One region of the Allobosea sp. FG18 genome, then DNA from elsewhere that is predicted to be linked to it. Evidence: riboswitches for the same ligand, from Rfam matches in the RefSeq annotation. Region 1 holds a riboswitch; the other holds the start of a gene.
The links. Region 1 has a riboswitch for glycine ahead of ACODTJ_RS07265 (D-amino acid dehydrogenase). Riboswitches for the same ligand answer to the same signal wherever they lie in the genome.

Region 1 (9,883 bases):
TGAAGACCAGCCCGACGATGAGCGTGCAGGCGAGCACAGCGTTCATGTCGCCGATCATCAGCGCGGTGGTCAGGTACTGGCCAAAGCCGGGCCAGGCGAAGACCGTCTCGGTGAGCACCGCCCCTTCGAGCAGCCCGCCATAGGAAATCGCGACGATGGTCGCGAGCTGGACCAGCACGTTGCGGAAGGCATGGCCCCAGACCACGCGCCGCCGCGACAGCCCCTTGACCCGCGCCGTGGTGACATATTCCTGCCCGAGCTGGTCGAGCATGAAGCTGCGGGTCATGCGGCTGATATAGGCCATCGAGGAATAGCCGAGCAGGAGCGCCGGCAGGATGATGTGCCTGAACGCACTGACGAAGACGTCCCAGTCGCCGGCCAGCAGGGAATCGACCAGCAGCATGCCCGTCCGCCGCGGCACGGCGTCGAGATAGAAGATGTCGACCCGCCCGGAGCCGCCGACCCAGCCGAGCCAGGCGTAGAAGATGATCAGCCCCATCAGGCCGAGCCAGAAGATCGGAACCGAGTGGCCGACGAGCGATAGCAGCCGCACGGCATGGTCGATCGGCCGTCCTCGATAGACCGCCGCCGCGACGCCGAGCGGGATGCCGAAACCGCAGCCGATGATGATGGCGACGGTGGCGAGCTCGACCGTTGCCGGGATGACGTGCCTGAGATCGTCGGCGACGGCATTGCCGGTGAAAATCGCCCGCCCGAAATTCCCGCTCAGCATGTCGCGCAGGAACAGGCCGAACTGGACATAGAGCGGCTGGTCGAGCCCCAGTTTGGCGCGGACGGTCTCGTAGACGCTGGCGTCGGCCTTCTCACCGACCACGGCGGCGATCGGATCGAAGGGCAGCACGCGGCCGATGAAGAAGGTCAGCGCCAGCAGGCCGAGCAGGGTGAGCGCGATGGAGAAGCTGCCGCGCAGGGCGGGAAGCACCCAGCGCGGCCGGCGCGAGCGGACAGGCCGCGGCGGCGCGAGATCGGTCAGGGAGCTCACGGCTCAGTCCTTCTGGATCGTGTCGTAGAAGATCTCGGCGCCGTTGTAGTCGAAGCGCTTGACCCGCTTGTGCAGGGCCATCGCGCCCAGCCGCTGGAAGATGCCGATGATCGGCGATTCCTGCATGTGGCGGCGCTGCAGCTCGGCATAGAGCGCCGCGCGCTTGACCGGATCGCGCTCGCGCTGGGCGGTTTCGACCTGTTCCTTGAACCAGGCACTCGGTGCCCAGGCCGCGCGCCAGGCGAGGAAGTTGGTGGCCTTCGCGGCATCGCTGTTGTCGGGGTTGTAGGCCATCCGCAGCGCCATATCGTTGGCGTCCGGATAGTCGTAGTCGTAGACTGCCATCAGCATCTGGAAGTCGCGGCTGCGCATCAGCGTGTAGAGCTGCGCCGTCGCCATGGTCCGGACCTCCAGCGTGACGCCGGCCTTCGCGGCATTCTGCTGCAGGTTCTGCGCCAGATCCGGGAAGGGGTAGTTCGTCATCGTCAGGATCGTCTTCTTGAACCCGTCGCCATAACCGGCTTCGGCGAGCAGGGACTTCGCCTTGGCGATGTCGAGCCGATAGGGGTTCTCGCCTTTCGGCAGCGCCCCGAACACGCCGGCGGGCACGAAGCTCTGCCGGATTTCGGCGCGCCCCTTCTGCACCGTCTCGCTCAGGCCCTGATAGTCGATCAGGTAGCGGAAGGCCTCGATCACCTTCGGATTGGTGAGGACCGGGTCCTTCTGGTTGAGCGCGAGATAGACGCTGTCGAGCCGCGGCTTGAACTGGAAGCGCAGGTCGGGGTTGGCGACCATGGCGGCAAGCGACGAGGCCTCGACCGACTTGGCGTAGTCGATGTCGTTCTTCTCGAGCAGCAGCCGCTGCGCGCCCGGCTCCGGCACATGCCGCACGATGATCCGCTTCATCGCTGGCGCCCCGCTCCAGTACTTCGGATAGGCTTCCAGGATCACGACTTCCTGGGCGCGCAGGGTGTTCAGGCGGTAGGGGCCGTAGCAGGCGACATTGGTGTTCAGCCAGCCGGCGCCGAGATCGCCCTCCTTCTCATTCGCCATCACCGTGTCGCGGTCGAGCGCCGCGCCCAGGCGGTGGTTGGTGAAGGCGAAAGGCGTGATCGACGGCGCGAGATCCTTCGTCAGGGTGATGACGAGCGTATGGTCGTCCGGCGTCGCGATCTGGTCCGGCGAATTCAGCCCCCAGTCGCGCATCAGGCTGGCGGTGACGAGGTTCAGCTTCAGCGACCGGCGCATCGACCAGGCGACGCTCGACGACGTCACCGGCTTGCCCGAGGCGAAGACCATGCCGCGCCGGATGGAGAAGGTCCACGTCTTCCCGTCCGGGGAGCTCGACCATGTCTCGGCGACGCCTGCGACCACCTTCGACGGGTCCTGATGGTCGAGCGACAGCAGCGGCGTGCACATCTGCCGCAGCAATTCATTGGGGAACGACTCGTTGGCCGCGGCCGGGTCGAAGGTGATGAAGGTCGTAAGGTCGCTCGCCATGACGAACACGTCCTTGGGCGTCGCAGCCTGCCCCGATGTCGCGGCACAGCCGAGCAGGAGCGAGCCCGCCAGAGCGGCGCAGGCAAATCGGATCAACATGTCGGATATCCCTCCCAAGCGGATCGAAATCGACATCAAGGTCGCTTCGACCGCGATATTGTTGGGAGAAGAATGTTGTTAATCGCCGAGATCATCAAGCACAAGATTATGCTTTAAATGCATAATCAAAATACTTTTTTGAAAACATCGCAGATACGGTCAAAATTACCTTGATGCAATGCAATATCACTTGACTCGAAATCGTCAAACTACTTCCTTAAAGAAAATCAACAGAGGTGGAATACGAATATGTCTCTCTTCGCATCGGGCATCGCCTCCGCTGCTGATTGGATCGTTCCGTTGAAATATGCCGCTGCCGCCTCGGTGCTGGCGCTGGGTCTGGTTCCATCGGCGCAGGCAGCGCCCACCAATCCCTGGGAGATCGTCGAATATCCGCGGCCAGGGCGTCTCTCCGCCGACGCCGAGCGCTCCGGCGAACAGGCCTGGTTCGTTCCCGTGGGCAAGGACGCGCAGGGTGTCGACATCCTGCTGCCGACGCGCGTCCTCGTTCCATCGGGGCCCGGTCCGTTCCCGCTTGCGATCGTCAGCCACGGCTCGCCTGCAAACGCTGCCGCGCGCAAGACGATGGCGCCTCCCGAATATCGGGCGGGCGCGGACTGGCTGCTGTCCCGCGGCTACATGGTCGTGCTGCCGCTGCGCCGTGGCTACGGTCCGCGCGGCGGCGTCTGGGCCGAGGCCTATGGCCCCTGCAGCAAGCCCGACTACGTCGGCGGCGGGCTGGCGACAGCGGACGACATCCAGAACGTCGCCCGCTATTTCGCGGGCCTCGATACGGTCCGGGCTGACGACATCCTGCTGGTGGGCCAGTCGGCCGGCGGCTGGGGTTCGCTGGCCGCGGCGAGCCGGAGTCCAACGGGCGTACGAGCTGTCATCAATTTCGCCGGCGGTCGCGGCGGTTATGCCGGAGGCAAGCCGAACCAGAATTGTTCGCCGGACAGCCTGATCGATGCAGCGGCGACGTTCGGGCGCTCGTCGAAGGTCCCGACCTTGTGGATCTACACTCGGAACGATCGCTTCTTCGACAGCACCCTGACGTCGCGCATGGCGCAGGCCTATCGCTCGGCCGGCGGCGATGCCGAATATCACCTTCTGGACTCCTTCGGCGAAGACGGGCACAGATTGTTCCCGACGGCGGAAGGCCGCGCGTTCTGGCAACCTCATGCCGATCGGTTCCTCGATCGCCTTGCGGGACCGGGCGCAAAGCCTTGACGCCGAAGCGCGCAGCGCCAGCATCGCCTGGCATCTGACCCGGCCGAGGAGGGAAACGGCCAGCTGCGGGAAAGATGCGCTCCCGGAGCCGGCATACCGGAACAGTGTCACGATCACGAAAATTCGCGGGAGAGATCGTCTCGGGTCATCCGGGAAGGCGCCGACGGAGCAACCGCCCCGGAAACTCTCAGGCAAAAGAACCGCACCCGAATTGAAACTCTGAAAAGCGGAGCAGTCGCTCCCGCCGACGGTGTAAGTCTGCCGCTCGATGATGAGCGCAGGCGAAGCTCTCAGGCCAATGACAGAGGGGGCGCCATCTCCGCAGGGACTGCGGAAGGAGCGCCTTCTTGTCGATAGAAAACCTCAACATCGCCGTGATCGGCGCCGGGATCACCGGCATCACCACCGCCTACAACCTTCTCAAACGCGGCTGCCATGTCACCGTGTTCGAGCGGCATCCCTATGCCGCGATGGAGACCTCCTTCGCCAATGGCGGCCAGCTCTCCGCCTCGAATGCCGAGGTCTGGAACAGCTGGGCGACGATGCTGAAGGGCATAAAATGGATGTTCACGCCGGGCGCGCCGCTGCTCGTCAGCCCGCGGCCGGGATGGCACAAGCTCTCCTGGATGGCCGAATTCGTTGCCGCCATCCCGCGCTACGAGGAAAACACCATCACGACCGCCCGCCTGGCGATGGAGGCACGGCACCACCTGCGAACGATCGCGGCGGCGGAAGGCATCGCCTTCGACTGCGAGGAGCGCGGAATCCTGCACGTCTATCGCGGCAGGAAGGATTTCGAGGCCGCCGCGCGGGTGACCTCGCTCCTCGCCAAGGCCGGGCTGGAGCGGAAGGCGGTGACTCCGCAGGATATCCGGTCGATCGAGCCCGCCCTGCATGGCGACTTTCATGGCGGGTTCTATACCCCTTCGGACTTCACCGGCGACATCCACAAATTCACGGCCGGCCTGTCGCGCGCCTGTGAAAAGCTGGGCGCCGAGATGCGGTTCGGCGTCGATGTCCTCTCGATCACGCCCGGGACGCGCTCGGTCGAGATCGGCTTCAGCCTGTCCGCAGCGGAACCGCGCGCGCAGGAGGCGCAGGTCGCGACCTTCGATTCGATCGTGATCTGCGGCGGTGTCGGCTCGCGCCAGCTCGCCGCGAAGGCCGGCGATCGGATGAACGTCTATCCGGTGAAGGGCTATTCCATCACGGTGGAACTGCCGGAAAAGGCCGACCAGGACGCCGCTCCCTGGACGAGCCTGCTCGACGATCAGGCCAAGATCGTCACCAGCCGCCTGGGAGCGTCGCGCTTCCGCGTCGCCGGAACGGCGGAGTTCAACGGCTACAACAAGGATATCCGGGCCGCGCGCGTCGAACCCTTGATCGCCTGGTGTCGCCAGCATTTCCCGAAGATGAGCACGCGCCAGGTCATCCCCTGGGCCGGCTTGAGGCCGATGATGCCGGATATGGTTCCACGCGTCATGCACGGCCGAAATCCGCGGGTGTTCTACAACACCGGCCACGGCCATCTCGGCTGGACCTTGTCGGCGGCCACCGCCGACGCCGTCGGCGCGCTGATCACGCAGCGCCCCAACAGCCTGGCATAGAAACGAGCTATCCGCGCGGGCCGGCCGGCACCTCCGGCTGGCCCGCGCCGCTACGGTCGTCACGCTATCCGCGTCGCGACCGGCGTTTGGGTCGCCTCTTGCCGCCGGCCGCGCTCAGATCGAGCGCGACGCGCTTGACGGAAACATCGTCGGGATCGAGCGTGATCTCGAAGCCGAGATCGCGGCAGAGCGCGAGCATCGGCCCGTTCTCGGCCAGGACCTGGCTATGGACGCGCTGCAGCTCCTCGGCCTTGGCCCAGTCGATGATCAGCTCCATGAGCGCACGGCCAAGCCCGATGCCTTTCAGGTCGGAGCGCAGCAGGATCGCATATTCGGCCTCGACATGGCCGGGATCGGCATGCAGGCGAACGGCGCCCGCCGCGTCCCCGCTGCCCTCCTCGATGGCGATGAAGGCCATCTCCCGCGCATAGTCGAGCTGGGTCAGGCGGGCGAGAAAGGCGTGGCTGAACGATTTCAGCGGCGCGAAGAAGCGCAAGCGCAGGTCTTCCGCCGTGACCCGGGCCAGCATCGCGCCGATCAGCAGCTCATCCTCCGGCTTCATCGGGCGGATGAAGAAGCGCCGCTCACCGAGCACGAGCTGCGAGCTCCAGCTGCCGGGATAGGGCCGGATCGCCGGCCGGCGCCGCCGTGCCGGGTCCGGTTCCAGCACGACGCGCGCATCGACCGTGACGACGCCGTTCGCATCGGCGAGGATCGGATTGAGATCCATCGCGCGGATCTGCGGCAGCGCCGAGGCGATGTTGCCGAGCGCCACCAGGACGGCGGCGATGGCACGCCGGTCGGCGGCTGGGACGTCACGATAGGCGGCAAGGAGGCGGGAAACCCGCGTCCGGGCGATCAGGCTCTCGGCCGAGGCGAGATCGAGCGGCGGCAGCGCCACATGCGTGTCGGCGATGAGTTCGGCCGCCGTCCCCCCGCGGCCGAAGACGATGACCGGGCCGAAGCGCGGGTCGACGGAAAAGCCGGCGATCAGTTCGCGAGCCTTGGCGCGATGCGCCATCGGCTGCACCATGAAACCCGTCAACCGCGCCTCGGGACGCTGCTGCCGCAGGCGCTCGGTCATCCGGCCGGCGGCTTCCCGCACGGCCTCCTCATTGGCGAGATCGAGCTCGACGCCGCCTACATCCGATTTATGCGCGACATCGGGCGAGACGATCTTGAGGGCGACGGTGCGGCCGGCCGCGAACTGTGCCCTGGCGGCAGTGGCGGCTTCGGCGGCGTTTCCCGCGATGACGAGGCCGAGCGCCGGAATCCGGAACAGGGCGAGCAGCTGTGCAACCTCGTCGGGCTCGAGCCAGGCTCGGCCTTGCGCGATCGCCCGCTCGACCAGAACGGCGGCAGCCGCGATGTCCGGCTGATCGCCTTCGTCGAGCACGGACGGCGTCGCCATCAGCTCCTTGAGCAGGCGGGCATGCCGCGTCAGGTGCTGGAAACCGACAATCGCATCCTGCTCCGTCACGAAAGACGGAATGCCGGCCGCCGCGAAAATCCCCGCCATCTCCTCACCGCCGCCGACCCAGACCGCGAGCACCGGCTTGGGTCCCGGCGAGGCCGCGCGGGCCTCGGCCAGGGCGCGCGCGCAATCGGCGGCATCGTCCGGCGCGAGCGGGGCATTGAGCGCCAGGACGGCATCGACATCGCTCTCGCCCAGCAGGCGAGCGACCGCTTCGCGATAATCCTGCGCCGTCCGGACGATCGCCGGCTCCCGGAGCTGCCGATCCATACCGCCCGCCTGCCGCAGCCGCGCCGCGGCCAATGCCGCAAGCCCTTCGCCATTACTGACGATCGCCAGCCGGCCGGCATCGGCCGCGCGTGCACGCCCCAGCGTCTCGGCCGCCGCGAAGAGCTCGTCGAGATCGCTGACCCGCAGCAGCCCGGCCCGGTGGAAGGCGGCATCATGCGCGGCGTCGCCGGTGACGATCAGGGCCGAATGCGTCAGGGCCGGCCAGGGCGGCTCGTAATGCGGCGGCTTCAGGACCAGCACCGGCTTCAGCCGCGCCGCAGCGCGTGCCGACGAGAGAAAGCGCGCGGCGTCCGTGACGTCGTCGATCGCGAGCAGGATCGTCCGGGTCGATGGATCGGCGCCGAAATGATCCAGGCAATCGGCGATATCGACATCGGCCCCTTCGCCGAGGACCACGGCACCGGCGAAGCCGATCCCGCGCCTGCCAGCCCAGGCCAGGATGCCGGCCGCCACGGAATTGGACTGTGCGACGAGAGCGAGCGAACCGGCAGCGAGATGCACGGGGACGGCGGTCGCATTGAGGCCGAGGCGCGGCGCGGCGAGGCCGAGCGAGGACGGTCCGAGCAGGCGCACGCCGGCGGCTCGCGCCGCGCGCCGCAGGCGCCCGGCATCGGCGGCCGTCCCGTCCGGCACGAGCAGCCCGGCACAATCCTGCCCGGCCGCAGCCGCCAGCACCTGCTCCGCAGCCGCTGCCGGAGCGATGAGGAGATCGGAGGGCGGCAGCGCTGCGGGAACATCCCCATCCGAAAGCACCGTGAGCGCGCCACGATACGGCTCCGAACGGATCTGTGCCACCAGCACATCCGTTTCAGGCGAGCCGGCGATGGCCGTCACCGTCATCGGTTCAAGCGCGCGTCTGAGCAGGGCGAGCGTCATGGGTCGGCCGTTTCCGTCTGGCGTCAGACCAGCAGACGCGATTCTCCGCGGTCAGGCCAGACATGTTCTATGGGCGCCCGGCCTGCGCTGCCAGTCATCCCGGACGTTTCCTTGAGCTTTTAACCCGGTTCCTCTTCGAGCAGAGCATGTTACAGGGACGCATGGTCGCGCGCCTTACCCTCGTCGGGGTCTCGTCAATCCGGCAGGAAATCAAGAAGAGCCGCTTCATCGCGGTTGCCGGGCCCGTTGCCGACGAGGCGGCGGCCAGGGACTTCGTCGCCGCGCAGTCGGATGCTGCGGCCAATCACAATTGCTGGGCCTGGCGCTTCGGCCAGAGCTATCGTTTCAACGATGACGGCGAGCCGAGCGGCACCGCCGGCAAGCCGATCCTCGCGGCCATAGACGGGCAAGGGCTCGATCGCGTCGTCGTCGTCGTCACGCGCTGGTTCGGCGGCGTCCTGCTGGGCAGCGGCGGCTTGGTCCGGGCCTATGGCGGCAGCGCCGCCCAGTGCCTGCGCGAAGCGGCGAAGACGCAGCTCATCGAGACGGTTCCGGCAGCCATCACCTGCGGCTTCAGCGATCTGGCTCTTGTCGGCGCGCGGCTTGGCGCCCTGCCCGGCGTAACGATCAGCGATCAGGCCTTCACCGATGCAGGCGCGGTGCTGTCGGTCTCCGTTTCGAAGGCCGAAGCCGATGACGTCGCACGGCTGGTGACCGATCTCACCAGCGGGCGCGCCACGATCGATTGGAACACCTAGCCGCGAGGTCCGCTTCAGATGTGTCGCCACACGCGTTCATTGCGGCGGCGACGCATGTCGCGATAATCACGGGGATCGCGACACGTGCATCCCGGAGCGACGAGCGCATGAATCGCTATCCGATGTTCAATCCGCAGGTGCTGATCAGCTTCGTCGCGGTCTGCGAGACCCTGAGCTTCACGCGCGGGGCCGATCGGGTCTCGCTCTCCCAATCCACCGTCAGCCTGCAGGTCAAGCGCCTTGAGGACCTGCTGGGCTGCCCGCTGCTGGAGCGCTCCTCGCATCAGGTCCAGCTCACCGAGGAGGGCGAGCGGCTGCTGAGCTATGCGCGGCGCATCATCGCCCTCAACGAAGAGGCCCATGATGCCCTGACCGGCGCCTGGCGGGACGGCGTGCTGCGGCTGGGCATGCCCGAGGATTTCGCGGTGCCGACCATCGATCTGCTCGCCGAATTCAGCCGGGAGCACCCGCATCTCAGGCTCGACGTCAGCAGCGGGTTGAGCGCCGATCTGCGCACGGCCTATGAGCGCGAGGAGCTCGACCTCGTGCTGGTCAAGCAGCGGCGCGGCCAGCCGCCGCGCGCCGCCCGGCGCGAACCCCTGCTCTGGCTCGACAGCCTGGCGCATCCGGCGATCGAGCGCGCCCCGGTCTCGCTGGCGATGTTCCCGCTCGGCGGGCTCTATCGCGACGAGCTGTGCCAGGCCGTCGACGGGCTCGGCATGCGCTGGCGCATCGGCTATTGCAGCGGCAGCCTGGCGGCGTTGGCCGCAGCCTCCGCGGCCGGGCTCGGCATGACCCTCCTGCCCGCCGGGTGCCGCCTGCCCGGTCACAGGGTCCTCGGCGCCGCCGAAGGACTTGCCGAGATCACCGATTTCGAGCTCGCGCTCTATCACCGCGACGATGCACCGGTCTCGACCGCGATCCTGGCCGAGCGGCTCGCCGCTTTCTGCCGGCTGGAAACCTAGGCCGTGGCGGCAGCATTGCCGGCCGCAATCGCCGGCATTGCCAAATATCGCTGCCAAATCGCCGGCATCACGCTTATGGC
Region 2 (9,883 bases), on a different contig from region 1:
CGCGGCGGATATGCTGCTCGCGGGTCGAGAGCGTCAGCACGAAGCCGCGCTGGCCGGTCGAATCGACCGTCTCGCCGCAGAGCCGGCCCGGCATCTGGCGGATATATTTCGACTTGGCGGCGAAGAGGCCGACATAGGGGCCGCCGAAGTTCAGCGCATTGCCGATCGACTGGCCCTCGCCGACGACGATATCGGCGTCCTGGGCGCCCGGCGGCACGACGGCACCGAGCGAGACGACCTCGGTGAAGACCGCGATCAGCAGCGCGCCATGGGCATGGGCCTTCTCGGCGATCGGCTTGAGATCGCGCAGGTTGCCGAACACGTCCGGCGACTGGACGACGACGCAGGAGACGCTGTCGTCGATCTGGGAGAGGATGTCCTCATTGGCCGCGACGTCGGGCTTCAGCGCCACGACCTCGTCATTGGCCATCTCGGAGAGCGTCTCGACGACCGCGGTGTAATGCGGATGCAGGCCGCCGGAGAGCACCGCCTTGCGGCGCTTGGTGACGCGATGCGCCATCAGCACGGCTTCGCCGGTGCCGGTCGAGCCGTCATACATCGAGGCGTTGGCGACCTCCATGCCGGTCAGCGCGGCGACCTGGGTCTGGAACTCGAAGAGATATTGCAGCGTGCCCTGCGCGATCTCGGGCTGGTAGGGCGTGTAGCTGGTCAGGAATTCCGAGCGCTGGATCAGGTGATCCACCGTCGCCGGGACGTGGTGCTTATAGGCGCCGGCGCCGACGAAGAAGGGAACGGCGGAGGCGGCGGTGTTCTTGCCGGCCATCTTGCCGAGGATGCGCTCGACCTCGAGCTCGCCCTTGGCGCGGGGCAGGTCGACCGGGGCCTTCAGCAGCTTGCCGGCCGGCACGTCGCTGAACAGCGCGTCGACATCGGAGACGCCGATCCGCGCGAGCATGTCCTCGCGGTCGGTATCGGTGAGCGGGAGATAGCGCATGGGGTGATTCCGTTTCGGGGTGTCATCCCGTGCGCGCCGCGGCATGGAATGCCGCTGCGCAGACACGGGACCGTGCGACGAGAAGGCGCCTTGTCCTGAGGGCAATCCCGCATCAGCGCAGCAGCACTTCCGTGCCGCGGCGCGTGCGGGATGACACCCGGTCAGAGCGACTTCACGTAGTCCTGGTACTCGGCCTCGTTCATCAGAGCGTCGAGCTCGCCGGCGTCCTTGATCTTGATCTTCAGGAACCAGCCCTTGCCGGCCGGATCCTCGTTGACGGTGCCGGGCGCCGCTTCGAGCTCGCCATTGACCGCGACGACCTCGCCGGAAACCGGGGCGTAGACCTCGGACGCGGCCTTGACGCTCTCGACCACGGCGGCTTCGCCGCCCTTGGTCAGCGCCTTGCCGACGGTCGGCAGCTCGACGAAGACGACGTCGCCAAGCTGCGACTGGGCGTAGTCGGAGATGCCGACGGTGCCGACGTCACCCTCGATGCGGATATATTCGTGGTCCTTGCTGTAACGGGTCTCGGCCATGGTTTCCTCCTGGCGTCGGTTGTCTGGAAAAGGGTTCAGCGCTTGTAGCCGTTCGGCACGAAGGGCATCGTCGCCACGACGGCCGGCAACGGCTTGCCGCGCACGATCAGGTTGAGCTGCGTGCCCGGCGCGGAATGGGCCTTGGCGACGTAGCCCATGGCGCAGGGGCCATTGAGCGTCGGGCCGAAGCCGCCGGAGGTCACGACGCCGATCACCTCGCCCTCGGGCGTCGCGATCTCGGTGCCCTCGCGGGCCGGAGCGCGGCCTTCCGGCTTGAGGCCGACGCGGATGCGCGAGACGCCCTCGGCGAGTTCGCGCTGGACGCGCGCGGCGCCGGGGAAACCGCCCTCCTCGCGGCGGCGCTTCTGGATCGACCAGTTGAGCGCAGCCTCGATCGGCGAGGTCGTGGTGTCGATGTCATGGCCATAGAGGCACAGGCCCGCTTCGAGGCGCAGCGAATCGCGGGCGCCGAGGCCGATCGGCTTGACGTTGCCGTCGAGCAGCAGCGTGTCCCAGATCTCGCCGATCCTGTCGGCGGCAGCCGAGATCTCGTAGCCATCCTCGCCGGTATAGCCGGAGCGGCTGACATTGGCCTTGATGCCGGCGACCTTCATGGTGCGCGAGGTCATGAAGCCCATCTCGGCGGCTTCAGGCGCGATCGCGGCAAGTGCGGCCGCCGCGCCCGGACCTTGCAGCGCGATCAGGCCGCGATGCTCGGCCTTGACCAGCTTCACATTGGCCGGCAGGCGCGCCTCGATATGGGCGTAGTCGGCATCCTTGCAGGCGGCGTTGACGACGACATAGAGCGCACCGTCCTCATCGGGATCGATCGAGCGCGTCACCATCAGGTCGTCGAGGATACCGCCCTCCTCGTTGAGGAGCTGCGAATAGCGCTGCTTGCCGGGGGCGAGGTTGACGATATCGGCGGGGATCAGCGCTTCCAACGCCTTCGCCGTGGTCTCGTGATCGGGACCGATCAGGAAGCACTGGCCCATATGCGAGACGTCGAAGAGCCCGGCCTTCTCGCGCGTCCAGTTATGTTCGGTCAGGATGCCCATCGGGTACTGCACCGGCATGTCGTAGCCGGCGAAGGGCACCATGCGGGCGCCCAGCGCAACATGGCGCGCGTGCAGCGGGGTCTTCAGCGGCGCGCTCGCGCCAGCGGTATCGGTATTGGCCTCGGCAGCCATGGCATGCCCCTCCCAGAGTCAAGCGCAAGCCCCGGACGATAGTGTCCGGAACGCGCCCCCTCTGTCTCGGCACCTGAGAGATTTCCCCGCCCGACCCAAAGGATCGGACAAGTTACACCCGTCGGTGGGCGGGCATCGCTGCCCGCCGCTTTCCAGAGCGCCAAATCCCCAGCGGCCCTTTTGCCTGAGCGTTTCCGGGGCGGTTGCGCCTTCGGCGCCGGGCTCGAAGCCCGGTCTCTCCCGCGGGGATATGCGGCTTGGGCACAGATACAAGACGCGCCGACTGAGTCAATCGGCGCGCCGTCGTCTTTCACGGCAAAGCAGTTTTGTCAGCGACGCCGGCGCGCCGGCGCGGCAGGCCCGCCGCCGCCCAGGCCGACGAAGATCTCGATGTCGCCCTTGCCGGCCGGCACCATGATGCCTTCCTCGACATGGGTGAAATCGGCGCCGCTCTGGCCGGAGGGAATCGTGGCACCGACGCGCGCGCTGCGCTTGCCGATGGTGCTGGTCCCGCGCATCACCGTGGTCGTCAGCGTCCCGCCATAGCTGCCGGGACTGCCGGCCGGGCCGAGCAGCACCCTGCCCTCGACGCCGACCTTGAGGCGGAAGGTGCCGTTGCCGGTCGGCGTGCACTGGCGCGCGACGTTGGTGATCGAGACCTGGTAGCGCAGACCGCTCGAATCCTGCCCGGATTGGGCACGGATCGCAGCGCCGCCATCGGAGATGATGACGTCGGGGCAGATCAGAGGATCCTCCTCGCTGTCCTTCGGCAGCTGATCCGCCGGCGGAGGCGTCGTGGACTGGAACATGAAGACGTTGAGCGCGGTGTTGCCCGCGGACGAGGACGAGCCCGATCCGCAGCCGGCAAGGCCAAGGCACAACAGCGGCAAAGCGAGCCAGCGGCCCTGACGAAGAGTTTGATCGATCACGGCAGCGCCTCCACGCCCGGGCCGAAGCCATTGAGGGAGACGGGCACGCCCACCCCCTCTTCCGGCGTCTGGAATACGATGAAAGTCGCGCTCTTGCCGCCCTTGAGCTGGCCGAGCAGGGCGTCGTCCATGACGACCTCCGCCACGCAACCGGTGGTCAGGCAGCGCACGAAGCCGGCGCGGCCGATATCCTTGTCGTCGATCTTGAGCCCGAGGCCGGAGGGCAGCAGCACGCCGAGCGGGGCGACGACGCGCAGGAGCCGGCTCTTCTGGTCCGCCGTCTTCAATACGATGACGAGGAGCGTCAGATTGGGACGATCCTCGGCTGCGACGTTCTGGACGAGCGCGCATTGTTCCGCCTTGGCGCCCGGCGGCACCTCGCAGCGCATCTGCCAGTCGCCATGTGTGGAGCGCACCGCGCCCTGCGCGAAAGCGGAGCCGGCGGCGAGGCTCGTCCCCATGAGCGCCAGCGCCAGGGCGCCGAGCGCTCCGATGATCCTCATCATCCCTGCCATCCCTTCCAAACCGGACTTGAAGCCGCAGCAGAAGCGCAGAATTCAGGCAAAACGCCGACCGCGCCAGAGAATCCCGCCGCCTCTCAACATAAAACGCGTTCGGACCATGCAGGGTGGGTCCTGTCAAGGCGGCATGGCGGCTCGGCGCGCGCGTCAAGGCCTCGCGTGATTATGCCGCACGGTCATTGGGGGCAGTCTTCATTGTGCCACTGGCGCAAGCGCGATCTTTGATTTATCGCAATCTCGAAGAATGAGGCGACTTCGCGGTCGCCCCTTCATGCGTGGGGCCAAGCCGGTCGGCTCCCATGCAAGTCGATTGAGGAGCATGTCGGATCGATGCGATTTCTGAGCAGGACCTTTGCAACAGCGGCCGCCACGGCCCTTGCCGTCGCCGCGTTGGCGACTGTCCCGGCCCTCGCCGGCACCGGCATGCCCTCCCCCTGGCAGCTGAACCTGCAGGGGGCGGCGACGCCCGTCGCCGAGTTCATCCACTGGTTCCATGACTGGCTGAACATCATCATCACCATCGTCACGCTCTTCGTGCTGGCGCTGATGATCTATGTCGTCTTCCGCTTCAACGAGAAGGCGAACCCGGTCCCGTCCAAGACCACGCATAACGCCCTGCTCGAAGTGTGCTGGACCGTCATCCCGGTCCTCATCCTCGTCGTGATCGCGATCCCGTCCTTCCGCCTGCTCAAGCTGCAGCTCGAGGTGCCGCAGGCCGACATGACCCTGAAGGTCACCGGCAACCAGTGGCGCTGGACCTACGAGTATCCGAAGGAGAACGGCGGCTTCACCTTCGATTCGCTGATGCTGAACGAAGAGGATCGCGCCAAGGCGATCGCCAGCAACAAGATCAAGGCCGCCGAAGCGCCGCGCCTGCTCGCCGTCGACAACGAGGCCGTCGTCCCGGTCGGCAAGACCGTCCGCGTCCAGGTGACCGCCTCCGACGTCATCCACAAATTCACGGTCCCGTCCTTCGGCATCAAGATCGACGCCATTCCCGGCCGCCTGAACGAGACCTGGTTCAAGGCCGAGCGCGAAGGCATCTATTACGGCCAGTGTTCGTTCATCTGCGGCCAGGACCACGCCTACATGCCGATCGCCGTCCGCGTCGTCAGCCAGGAGCGCTACGCCGCCTGGCTCGCGGAAGCGAAGCAGAAATTCGCCAATGCCGAAGACGCGGGCAGCAAGTTCGCTGCCGCGTCCAAGTAAGTCGCCGAGGAGAAGAACAATGGCAACAGCGGCTCACGCCCACGGCCATGACGAGGCCCATCACGCCAATCCGACCGGATGGCGCCGTTGGCTCCTGTCGACCAACCACAAGGACATCGGCACGCTCTACCTGATCTTCTCGATCATGGCAGGGCTCGTCGGCGGCTTCCTCTCGATCATGATGCGTATCGAGCTGCAGCAGCCCGGCCTGCAGATCTTCGCCAACGGCCAGAGCTACAACGTCTTCGTCACCGGCCACGGCCTGATCATGATCTTCTTCATGGTCATGCCCGCCGTCATCGGCGGCTTCGGCAACTGGTTCGTGCCGCTGATGATCGGCGCGCCGGACATGGCCTTCCCGCGCATGAACAACATCTCGTTCTGGCTGACGGTCGCCGCCTTCATCCTGATGATCATCTCGATGTTCGTCGAGGGTGCTCCGGGTGCGAAGGGCGTCGGCACGGGCTGGACGGTCTATCCGCCGTTCTCGACATCCGGCCACCCCGGCCCGTCGGTCGATTTCGGCATCCTGTCGCTGCACCTGGCCGGTGCCGCCTCGATCCTCGGCGCGATCAACTTCATCACCACGATCCTGAACATGCGCGCGCCGGGCATGACCATGCACCGCATGCCGCTGTTCGCCTGGGGCGTGCTGGTCACCGCCTTCCTGCTGCTGCTCTCGCTCCCGGTTCTCGCCGGCGCGATCACCATGCTGCTGACGGACCGCAATTTCGGCACGACCTTCTATGATCCGGCCGGCGGCGGTGATCCGATCCTGTACCAGCACCTGTTCTGGTTCTTCGGTCACCCCGAAGTGTACATCATGATCCTGCCGGCCTTCGGCATCGTCAGCCACATCATCTCGACCTTCTCGAAGAAGCCGATCTTCGGCTATCTCGGCATGGCCTACGCCATGGTCGCGATCGGCGTCGTCGGCTTCATCGTGTGGGCGCACCACATGTACACCGCCGGCCTGTCGCTCAACACGCAGCGCTATTTCGTGTTCGCGACGATGGTCATCGCGGTGCCGACCGGCATCAAGATCTTCTCGTGGATCGCGACGATGTGGGGCGGCTCGATCCGCTTCACCGCGCCGATGGTCTGGGCGATGGGCTTCATCTTCCTGTTCACCGTCGGCGGCGTCACCGGCGTGGTGCTGGCCAATGCCGGCGTCGACCGCTCGCTGCATGCGACCTACTACGTCGTGGCCCATTTCCACTACGTGCTGTCGCTCGGCGCCGTGTTCGGCATCTTCGCGGGCTTCTACTACTGGTTCCCGAAGATGAGCGGCTACGTGATCCCGGACTGGATCGGCACGCTGCATTTCTGGGTCGCCTTCGTCGGCGCGAACCTGCTGTTCTTCCCGCAGCACTTCCTCGGCCTGGCCGGCATGCCGCGTCACTATGTCGACTATCCCGACGCCTTCGCTGGCTGGCACTTCTGGTCGTCGATCGGCTCCTACATCTTCGCCTTCGGCCTGCTGATCTTCTTCTACGGCGTCATCGTCGCCTTCACGAAGAAGCAGCTCGCCGGCGACAATCCGTGGGGCGAAGGTGCCACGACGCTGGAGTGGACCCTGTCCTCGCCGCCGCCGTTCCACCAGTTCGAGACGCTGCCGCGCATCACCGGCTCGGACCACTGAGATTTCGATCATCGCGCGTCGATGGACGCGCGATGATCTCGCCGATTGCTGGAGCATCCGATTTTTCCGAAAAGTGGGATCCACTTTTCGGTCAGATGCTCGAGGCGGCGGGCCTCACCGGCCCGCCGCCGCCCTTCCCCCGAGCGCCCCGAGGGGCGTTCCGGAGACGGGCGGCAAACACCGCCGCGTAGACCCTGCGCCCGCGGGCGCCGTTCACAAGAGTACGAAGACGATTCGACTGATGTCTGCTGCGTTCGAAACCCGCACCGATGGCCTGACAGCCTCCACCGGCGAGGCGCGCGATTTCTTCGCGCTGCTGAAGCCGCGCGTGATGTCGCTGGTCATCGTGACGGCACTGACCGGCATGGCCACCGCGCCGGGCTCGGTGCATCCCGTCCTCGCCATCGCCGCCCTGCTGGCGATCGCGGTCGGCGCCGGCGCGTCGGGCTGCCTCAACATGTGGTACGACGCCGATATCGACGCGCTGATGAGCCGCACCGCCAAGCGGCCGATCCCGTCGGGCCGGATCCTGCCCGCGGAGGCGCTGGCCTTCGGACTGACGCTGTCGATCGGCTCGGTGCTGGTGCTCGGCCTCGTCGCCAATGCGCTGGCCGCGGCGATGCTCGCCTTCACCATCTTCTTCTACGCCGTCGTCTATTCGATGTGGCTGAAGCGCTGGACGCCGCAGAACATCGTGATCGGCGGCGCCGCCGGCGCCTTCCCGCCGATGATCGGCGAGGCCGTCATGACCGGCAGTTTCGGCTGGCATTCCATTGTTCTGTTCGCGATCATCTTCCTGTGGACGCCGCCGCATTTCTGGGCGCTGGCGCTGGTGAAGTCCGGCGACTACGCGCGCGCCGGCATCCCGATGATGCCGAATGTCGCCGGCCCGGCCGCGACCCGCCGGCAGATCGTGCTCTATTCCCTGATCATGGCCCCGGTCGCCGTCCTGCCGGCGCTGATGGGCTTCGGCGGCCTGCTCTATCTCGCGGTCTCGGTCTCGACCGGCCTCGTCATGATCGCGCTGTCGGTCCAGGTCTGGCTGCGGACCGAAGGCCCGGCCGCGACCAAGGCCTGCTGGTCGCTGTTCGGCTTCTCGATCCTCTATCTCTTCCTGCTGTTCGCCGTGCTGATCGTCGAGAACGGTTTCGGGCTGATGTGGGCCCTGCCGAAGGTGATCGGATGAGCGAGCAACAGCCCCGTCCGCCTGCGCCCGCCCCGTTCTCGCCCGAGGACATGGCACGCCGCCGCCGCCGCTCGATCGCGTTGGCGCTCGTGCTCGGCGGGCTCGTGGTCTTCTTCTTCGTCGTGACGCTGGTGAAGACCGGCCCCGCGATCCTGAACCGGCCGCTGTGATGACGGCGCCCGCTCCCCAGCAGCGCAAGGGCAATCCGGCGCGCACCGCGCTGGTCTGCCTCGGCGTCGCCTTCGGCATGCTCGGCGCGTCCTTCGCGGCGGTGCCGCTCTATGACCTGTTCTGCAAGGTCACCGGCTTCGGCGGCACGCCGATGATCGGCACGGCCGGCGCCGGCAAGATTCTCGACCGGACGATGGCCGTGCGTTTCGACGCCAATGTCGCGCCGGGCCTGGGCTGGAAATTCGAGGCGGAAAGCCCGGAGATCAAGGTCAGGGTCGGCGAGACACAGACCGTGTTCTACAAGATGACGAATCGGTCGGACCGCACCGTCACGGGCATCGCGACCTACAATGTCGCGCCCGAGAAGGGCGCCGCCTATTTCGTCAAGATCCAGTGCTTCTGCTTCACGGAGCACACGCTGAAGCCCGGCGAGAGCTTCGAAGCGCCGGTGGTGTTCTATATCGACCCCGAAATCGCTGGGAATCGCGAGCTCGACGGGGTGCACGCCATCACGCTGTCCTACACCTATTTCGCCTCCAAGTCGGGCCAGCCCGTCGCGGAGGACAAGGCCGGCCCCGTCAAGGGTGACGCGGGCAATCCGAAACTGTAGAACCACGCTAGACCACAAGCGCGGACAAAAAGCCGTACGCGGAGACTGAATACGATGGCCGGGGCCCATACGAAGCACCACGACTACCACCTCGTCGATCCGAGCCCGTGGCCGCTCGTCGGCGCCGCCAGCGCGACGATCATGGCGATCGGCGCGGTGATGTGGATGAAGGCGATGCCGGTCGGCGGCATGCATCTCGGCCCGCTGGTCTTCGGCGCCGGCCTGCTCGGCGTGCTCTACACCATGCTCGCCTGGTGGATGGACGTGGTGCGCGAGGCCGAGCGCGAGGGTCACCACACCCGCGTCGTCCAGATCCATCACCGCTACGGCATGATCATGTTCATCGCCTCCGAGGTGATGTTCTTCGTCGCCTGGTTCTGGGCCTATTTCGACGCGAGCCTGTTCTCCGGCGAGCAGATCAACTATCTCCGCTACGATTTCACCGGCGGGCATTGGCCGCCGAAGGGCATCGAGACCTTCGATCCCTGGCACCTGCCGCTGCTCAACACGCTGATCCTGCTGACCTCGGGCACGACCGTGACCTGGGCGCATTACGCCCTGATCAACAACGATCGCGCCGGCCTGAAGCAGGCGCTGTGGCTGACCGTCATCCTCGGCGTGCTGTTCACGATCTGCCAGGGCTACGAGTATTCGCACGCCACGTTCGCCTTCAAAGGCAACATCTACGGCTCCACCTTCTTCATGGCGACGGGCTTCCACGGCTTCCACGTCATCATCGGCACGATCTTCCTGGCGATCTGCCTGTATCGGGCCTATCTCGGCCACTTCAAGCCGGACCAGCATCTCGGCTTCGAGTTCGCCGCCTGGTACTGGCACTTCGTCGACGTGGTCTGGCTGTTCCTGTTCGCCGCGATCTATGTCTGGGGCGCGGGCGCGCCTGCCGCCGGACACTGACGCTACCGCTTACCGCGCT

Region 2: linked by a shared signal. The riboswitch ahead of gcvT (glycine cleavage system aminomethyltransferase GcvT) and the one ahead of ACODTJ_RS07265 (D-amino acid dehydrogenase) in region 1 are both predicted to bind glycine.

The regions. Positions count from the first base shown of each region.
Region 1 is NZ_JBMDKB010000005.1:26,146-36,028, forward strand. Features, by position in the region: gene ACODTJ_RS07250 (ABC transporter permease) at 1-1,003, opposite strand, end outside; gene ACODTJ_RS07255 (ABC transporter substrate-binding protein) at 1,007-2,602, opposite strand; gene ACODTJ_RS07260 (alpha/beta hydrolase family protein) at 2,852-3,832, shown strand; glycine riboswitch at 3,949-4,045, shown strand; gene ACODTJ_RS07265 (D-amino acid dehydrogenase) at 4,180-5,439, shown strand; gene ACODTJ_RS07270 (bifunctional acetate--CoA ligase family protein/GNAT family N-acetyltransferase) at 5,504-8,080, opposite strand; gene ACODTJ_RS07275 (IMPACT family protein) at 8,227-8,838, shown strand; gene ACODTJ_RS07280 (LysR family transcriptional regulator) at 8,946-9,803, shown strand.
Region 2 is NZ_JBMDKB010000001.1:446,852-456,734, reverse strand. Features, by position in the region: gene gcvPA (aminomethyl-transferring glycine dehydrogenase subunit GcvPA) at 1-955, opposite strand, end outside; gene gcvH (glycine cleavage system protein GcvH) at 1,117-1,491, opposite strand; gene gcvT (glycine cleavage system aminomethyltransferase GcvT) at 1,527-2,681, opposite strand; glycine riboswitch at 2,844-2,934, opposite strand; gene ACODTJ_RS02175 (hypothetical protein) at 3,011-3,610, opposite strand; gene ACODTJ_RS02170 (invasion associated locus B family protein) at 3,607-4,125, opposite strand; gene coxB (cytochrome c oxidase subunit II) at 4,462-5,340, shown strand; gene ctaD (cytochrome c oxidase subunit I) at 5,360-6,982, shown strand; gene ACODTJ_RS02155 (heme o synthase) at 7,224-8,168, shown strand; gene ACODTJ_RS02150 (hypothetical protein) at 8,165-8,338, shown strand; gene ACODTJ_RS02145 (cytochrome c oxidase assembly protein) at 8,338-8,949, shown strand; gene ACODTJ_RS02140 (cytochrome c oxidase subunit 3) at 9,004-9,864, shown strand.